One region of the Fictibacillus sp. WQ 8-8 genome, then DNA from elsewhere that is predicted to be linked to it. Evidence: riboswitches for the same ligand, from Rfam matches in the RefSeq annotation. Region 1 holds a riboswitch; each other region holds the start of a gene.
The links. Region 1 has a riboswitch for cobalamin ahead of M1K46_RS01135 (ABC transporter substrate-binding protein). Riboswitches for the same ligand answer to the same signal wherever they lie in the genome.
Positions count from the first base shown of each region.

Region 1 (2,201 bases):
TGCCCATCTTGCTTTGCCATTGGCATGAATAAAACATATGCTGTTAAATGGCTTTGTCCATTCTGTAATCATTCCTCCGAGCACGCCCACCGACACTCTCTGGAAGACTATAAACTTCTCATAAGCCCAACAATCACAAACCGTGAACTCAGATCCTTTCTATCCCTATCATCCCGTTCAATATCCGAAAAAATCCTCAAATCTCTAAACCTACCTCACACGGGAACCTATAAAGACAGGAGATATCATCTTTAAATTTGAGGAGCTGCATATTATGATAAAATAAATCATTTCATACTCGGTACAAACGGGGAGGCTTGGAACATGCCGAAAATGAAGCTTGAATTTGAAAGACTGAAGATCAGGGAAATTACGGTGAGTGATGCCTCTGTCATCGCACAATGGAAAAGCGGCCCTCTCTTTCGGAAAATGTCTACAGGTTCTATGACCATAATTAATGAAGGCAATCAAAGGCAGGATATTGAGAAAAGCTTAAGCCAGCTGAACGAATCTTACTTGATGATCATCGAAAAGAGGAGCTCGCAGCCTGTTGGGTACGTCCGTTTCAACTGGATGGGAAGCTCGCAGCGTTATGGCTGGCTTCGGTTCGGACTCGGTGCCGAACAAGGAAAAGGATACATGGGGGAAGCACTTGCAGGCATCTTTCAGCACCTGTTTCAGCATGAGACCTACAGGATTGATGCTGAGGTCTACGAATATAACACAAAAAGCCTGAAGCTCCTGAAATCCCTGGGGTTTCAAAAGGAAGGCGTCAGAAGGCAAGCCTACTTTGACAAAGATCAGTATTTTGATATACATGTTATGGGCCTGCTCAAGAGCGACTGGCTGGAAGTCAGCCCGAAGTCCCGGGCATCATTGAACATAAATTAAACTTTTCATTTTGCCGGTAAGAGGTATAATGGATATAGCTGAATATGCGGTTAAGGTCCGTTTTATTTCAAATAAAACGTTAAAAGGGAAGCTGGTTCAAGTCCAGCACGGTCCCGCCACTGTAATCGGGAAATCTTCTTATGTTTCCACTGTTCTGTCAAAGGATGGGAAGGAAAAGAAGATTGTTGATCGAGAGTCAGGAGACCTGCCTTAATTGCCTGTGCGAACCTTCGAGGAAAAGGTGAAGCAATTGTAATCATTTATTGATTAACTGTTGATTCGCTCTCCGAAGGGAGGGCTTTTTTTGTTTTGCACAATCCCAGCTAAATGATACATACAGGAGCGTGAAGGAATTGAAGAAGTTTACACAAATTGCGATGATGCTGATACTCGTAATCGCCATCATTGCCGGTTGTTCGGCTGGAAATCAGTCAACAGACAAAAAGGAAAACGGTGCCAATCAGGTAAAGAGTGAATTTCCCGTAACGATAAAAGATGCGGCGGGCGAGAATGTAAAAATTGATAAGAAACCCAAAAAAATCGTCTCGCTCATACCGAGTAATACAGAGGTCGCATTTGCACTTGGCTTGGATAAAGAAATTGTCGGCGTTTCTGACTTTGACAACTATCCAGAAGCAGCTGTGAAAAAGCCTAAAATCGGCGGATTGGATTTTAACGTGGAAAAGATTGTTGGCTTAAAGCCTGATCTCGTCCTTGCTCATGCCTCCAGTGCGCATACTTCCAAGCAGGGAATTGATCAGCTTAAGAATGCCGGCATCAAAGTAGTTGTGATCAATGATGCGCAGAACTTTACGGATACATACAAGTCCATCGACATGATCGCTAAAGCAACGGGCACTCAAAAACAAGGTGACAAGATTGTAAAATCCATGAAGGATGATCTGTCAGCGATCAAGGAAAAAGCAAAACAAGTAAAGAAAGAAAAAAAAGTTTGGGTTGAGGTTGCTCCAGCTCCGGAGATTTTTACTGCCGGCAAGGGTACATTCATTGATGAAATGCTGAACGCCATTCATGCCAAAAATGCGGCTGGGGAATTGAAGGGATGGGCGAAGGTATCTGAAGAGCAGCCTGTCAAATACAAACCGGACGCGATCGTCACAACGTACGGCTATTACTCCAAAAAGCCGGTGGAACAGATTATGGCCCGTAAAGCCTGGAAGGACGTTCCTGCGGTAAAAAACAAAGAAATTTATGATGTGCACTCTGATAAGGTGACACGTCCGGGACCGCGATTGATTGAAGGAGTGGAGGAGCTTGCAAAAGCCATCTATCCGGAAGTATACAAAAAG
Region 1 is NZ_JAMXKG010000001.1:216,454-218,654, reverse strand. It holds gene M1K46_RS01145 (nuclease-related domain-containing protein) at 1-255, shown strand, start outside; gene M1K46_RS01140 (GNAT family N-acetyltransferase) at 325-891, shown strand; cobalamin riboswitch at 928-1,118, shown strand; gene M1K46_RS01135 (ABC transporter substrate-binding protein) at 1,245-2,201, shown strand, end outside; gene M1K46_RS01130 (FecCD family ABC transporter permease) at 2,167-2,201, shown strand, end outside.

Region 2 (2,201 bases), on a different contig from region 1:
CAAACTTCCTGCTGTTTTTGTTTTCTGTTCATGTACGGCTGATTCCGCTTAAGGTCTTTGCCTTGAGCTTTTTCAACCTCCCATAAAACCTCCGTCCGGTTTCTTGCCGGAGAGCTGTTTAGCAAGTAAAGAGCATCATCATACTTCTTTATTGCTTCTTGTTGCGAAGGTGATGACAGCAATCGCAGTTCTTCCAGTTTTTCGTCAGCAAAGGCAAGACTGTTGTATAGTTCTTGCAGAAGGGAATGCTCGTGTTTGGCTGAAACAGGGACATGAAGCAAGCTGCAGGAAGGCTGGATCCATATTCGTTCGGATGCAGCCAGTTCTTCAAGCTGGAGTATAAGCTCTTGCTTTTGGCTCAAATTAGCACGCCATATATTTCTGCCGTCAAGTATGCCTGCACCCAGCACTTTATCCTCTGGGAACCCATGCAGACGCATCTCATCCAGTGTTTTTTCGCCATGGACAAAATCCAGTCCGATCCCCTGGACAGGAAACTGAATGATTTCTTTGTAATGCTCTGCGCTCTCAAAGTACGTCTGCAGCATAATATTAAGACCGGAAGCGGCTTTATGGAACTGTTCATAGATTTTCTTGGATGCTGATAATTCTTCTTCGGATAGGGAAGTAACGAGAATGGGCTCGTCGATTTGAATCCATTGGGCGCCCGCCTGTTCCAGTTCCTGAAGAATTCGGCAGTATAACGGGACAAGTTGGGAAAGCAGCGTGTCTTCCTGTTCGGGAAGGTATCCTTTTGCACATTTTATAAAAGTAACAGGCCCGACAATAACCGGTTTTCCTTCAATCCCAAGCTTCTCCTTTGCTTCCTTGTAAGCGGTAAGAGGCCTGTTTTCCACTAACCTCGGCGCACGGTCTTCCCATTCCGGCACGATATAATGGTAGTTTGTGTTAAACCATTTGGTCATTTCACACGCGACGGCTTCTTGTTTTCCTCTTGCCATGCCAAAGTAAAGGGAGAGAGGGTTTTCCACTGCTTCAAATCTTTTTGGCACCAGCCCGAACATCACTGACATATCGAGCATGTGATCATAAAGTGTAAAATCATTGACTGGAATAATATCTATGCCCATGTCTTTTTGCTTTTGCAGATTTGCAAGCCTGATCTGTTCCATCTGCTGCAGAAAACTGGCTTCCGTCAGTTCTCCTTTCCAAAATGCTTCCAGTGCTCTTTTCCACTCCCGATTGCTGCCGATACGGGGATATCCCAAGTTGCTCGTTTTCATGTGTCATCTCTCCATTCTTTTAGATACTAAATATGGCAATAAAAACAAAAAAGCATTCCCAACGCCAGTGACAGAACGTTAGAAATGCCTAAAAAAGGGTAGAGTAAACCCCATTGTATGCAAGAATCTAACACCTCCCTATCTCCCGTAGGTTAAAACAGTGTTGTTGAAACAAGGCAGGTCTCCTGACTCAAGGGTTCTATACCGAGCTGCATCCCTTCCCAGCCTGCCGGCCAGTGGTCATTATGAGCTCGTTTCCTTTTACAGTGGCGGGACCGTGCCGGATTTTCACCGGGCTTCCCTTTTCATCCTTTGCGTTTGTGCAATGGAACCTTGTCTCCACTATTATGTAATTTGATTTTGAAAATTTAGACAAGCCTATCATATCTAAAATAGGAAGTCAACGCATCAAAAGCAGAGAGAAGATGTGGAAATACTTTACTTCCAGCTATCTATATCGGTAAATGTTGTTTATAATAAAGGTGGATAACTATGAAAATAATAAAGGCAGGATGATAGAATGATAGGGAGAAACAGATTTGGAATCCGCGCAAAAATTTTTGTCGGATATCTAGTGATTATTCTTTGTCTGATCGTATCAATAGTAGCAGTAAATAATCAGATTGCCTCTATGCAAAAAGAGCGGAATTTTATTATCAACCATGACATAGAAATTCATTCGCTGACAAACGAGATTGAAAAGCAGGTTCTCGATATGGAAAACGGGCAGCGCGGTTTTATTATTACCGGGGATGAGAGCTATCTTAAACCCTTTAACCTGGCAGTGAACAGTTTGGAAAACGATTATAAAAAGCTCTATGGGCTGATTGCCGATAATCCAGCACAGCAAAATAGGCTCGAGGAAATTAATAAATCCATTCACAATTGGCTCCAGACAACAGGAAATCCGTCCATTCAGCTGAAGAAGGAAAACAAGGATGGAGAAGTTCTCTCTCT
Region 2 is NZ_JAMXKG010000003.1:193,335-195,535, forward strand. It holds gene metE (5-methyltetrahydropteroyltriglutamate--homocysteine S-methyltransferase) at 1-1,244, opposite strand, end outside; cobalamin riboswitch at 1,403-1,595, opposite strand; gene M1K46_RS06320 (CHASE3 domain-containing protein) at 1,765-2,201, shown strand, end outside.
Region 2: it holds a riboswitch for cobalamin, as region 1 does, so the genes downstream of both, metE (5-methyltetrahydropteroyltriglutamate--homocysteine S-methyltransferase) here and M1K46_RS01135 (ABC transporter substrate-binding protein) in region 1, are expected to answer to the same signal.

Region 3 (2,201 bases), on a different contig from region 1:
ACACATTGTAGTAGATGGCGATAGCTCCCTTTCTCTGTCCAAGCTGATCGACACTGACCGCTGTCTGGTTCAACAGCTTCGCCCATGGAATAATGCCCGATGAATTGCCCTTGAATCCTCTTATTTCTGAACCAAGGCTTCTGATCTTGCCAAGGTAAACGGAGATCCCGCCTCCGCCTTTCGAGAGCGTTGCTGCATCTGTTGTAGAATCATAGATTCCTCGAAGGCTGTCATCCATCGTATCGATGAAGCAGCTTGACAGCTGGCCATAGCTTTTACCCGCATTGGCAAGTGTAGGAGTTGCCACGGTCATATACAGGTTCGACATTGCCCAGTACGCTTCTTTAATCAGCTCCATGCGGCGGTCTGAAGGTTCGTTGGACATCAAGGACATCGCGATGATCATAAAACGTTCCTGAGGCAATTCAAACACTTTGCCTTCATGCGATTTGGCAAGATAACGGTCAGCCAATGTACGAAGTCCTATATATGTAAAAAGTTCATCCCTTTGAGGGACAATCATCGCTTCAAGCTCATCTATTTCTTCTGGTGAATAGCTGCTTAACAGGTTCTTATCATAGATTCCTTTGTCTGTCAGTGTACGAATTAATCCATAGAAGTGGCCATATCCATGAACTCCTTGGCTCCCCCTGTTTTTTACTGCATCCGAGTAGATTTTTTTAAGATGAATTCTTCCTGCGACGAAGGTCCAATCCGGCTCATGCATTGAAATTCTTTCAAGTGCATGCAAAATAGCCATATTCATCGCTTCTGTTTGAGAATTGCTTTTATCAGCATAATAGCCTACCTGTACTGTATACTCTTCCTTTTTATCAAGCTGGGGAAAGCCCAATAGAATTTCATCCAGCCAATTCATAACAAGATGATCTGTTCCGCCTGCTATAACCAAAGTCAAATCTCCTCCTCTAAAAATCCGCAAAATAAAAAGGCCCATCCAGTGGATGAGCCTAAAAAAACGACACGAGTTATAAGAATCAAAAATAGCAGTAAAGTGTGCCGTTTTTGCTTCTCAATCCCCGAAGAATCAAAATCGTGAAACAAAAAGGCAGGTCTACTGGCTAATGCTTCCTCCTACTCTGAGCCTTCCCATGTAAAAGCCACACGATCGTGCGCGTTTCTTACACAGTGGATTCTCATTTCGTCCACATGACAGTTGCGGGGACAGCTCCGGATTGTTTTACCGGATTCCCTATTAAGTCTTACAAGACACCTCTTGTTTCAAATACTATATTTAGTTTAATACATTTACTTTCACACTAAATATAGTATTTGTCAACACCTAGTTTTCATTTATTTTGTTATTCCATATTGTATTTGCGCAGTACTTAATGATGTCCCGGCGGCGGATAATCCCAATAAAATGCCCGTCGTCGTCAGTCACCGGAATAAAGTTCTGGTCAGTTGCCAACGTAATTAAATCTTCCATATTTGAATTGATTGATACTGAGATGTTGTTCACACGCTGTGGAACATCCTTCAGTTTTGTTTTCACCACATCGTAGAAGCCAAGGTCGAACGCTTCTTTCAATTTCCAAAGCAGATCCCCTTCTGTGAGCGTACCGACATACTGCCCTTCCTCTGAAACAAGGGGAACAGATGTATATTTGTGATAAGAAAGCTTCTCCAATGCCTGCCTGATGGTCGATTCAGGATTCAAATATTTAACCTCTTCTTTAGGCAATAGATAAAAAGCTATGTTCATGCTGTGATCTCCTTTAACCATAAAATGCAGCCGTTCTTTTCTACTATAACAAAAAATAAAATAGATGAGCAGTAATAAGCCATCACACAAAAAAAGCCCTAAGAAGGACACATATGTTCTATTGTCTATTTCCTCACTGTGTTTTATTTAAACTTTTTTTGCCAGGGTCCACCCCATAATTTTGCTGAAAAAGCCAGCTTTTATATTCTTCTTCCAATTCAGTCAATGGCCATGTGGAAAGCTCTGCTTCCACTTCTTTGCTTATCCCGTTTTTCTTTAACATCTGAATAAGGAAATTCTTCCTCTCTTCAACGGCTTTCCGCAATAATCCGCCCATCATTTCCTCCCGTTAAAGCGTTTTCATAGTATAGTATACGTGGATCCAATTAAATAGTTTCAGCATTCATGGCTCTTTACTGAAATTTATTGGATAGAGTATACATTTATGACCACTAAACGGAAGATCTGACTTGTTTTT
Region 3 is NZ_JAMXKG010000003.1:323,224-325,424, reverse strand. It holds gene M1K46_RS07030 (ribonucleoside-diphosphate reductase subunit alpha) at 1-877, opposite strand, end outside; cobalamin riboswitch at 1,049-1,250, opposite strand; gene M1K46_RS07025 (CBS domain-containing protein) at 1,301-1,723, opposite strand; gene M1K46_RS07020 (Fur-regulated basic protein FbpA) at 1,857-2,060, opposite strand.
Region 3: it holds a riboswitch for cobalamin, as region 1 does, so the genes downstream of both, M1K46_RS07030 (ribonucleoside-diphosphate reductase subunit alpha) here and M1K46_RS01135 (ABC transporter substrate-binding protein) in region 1, are expected to answer to the same signal.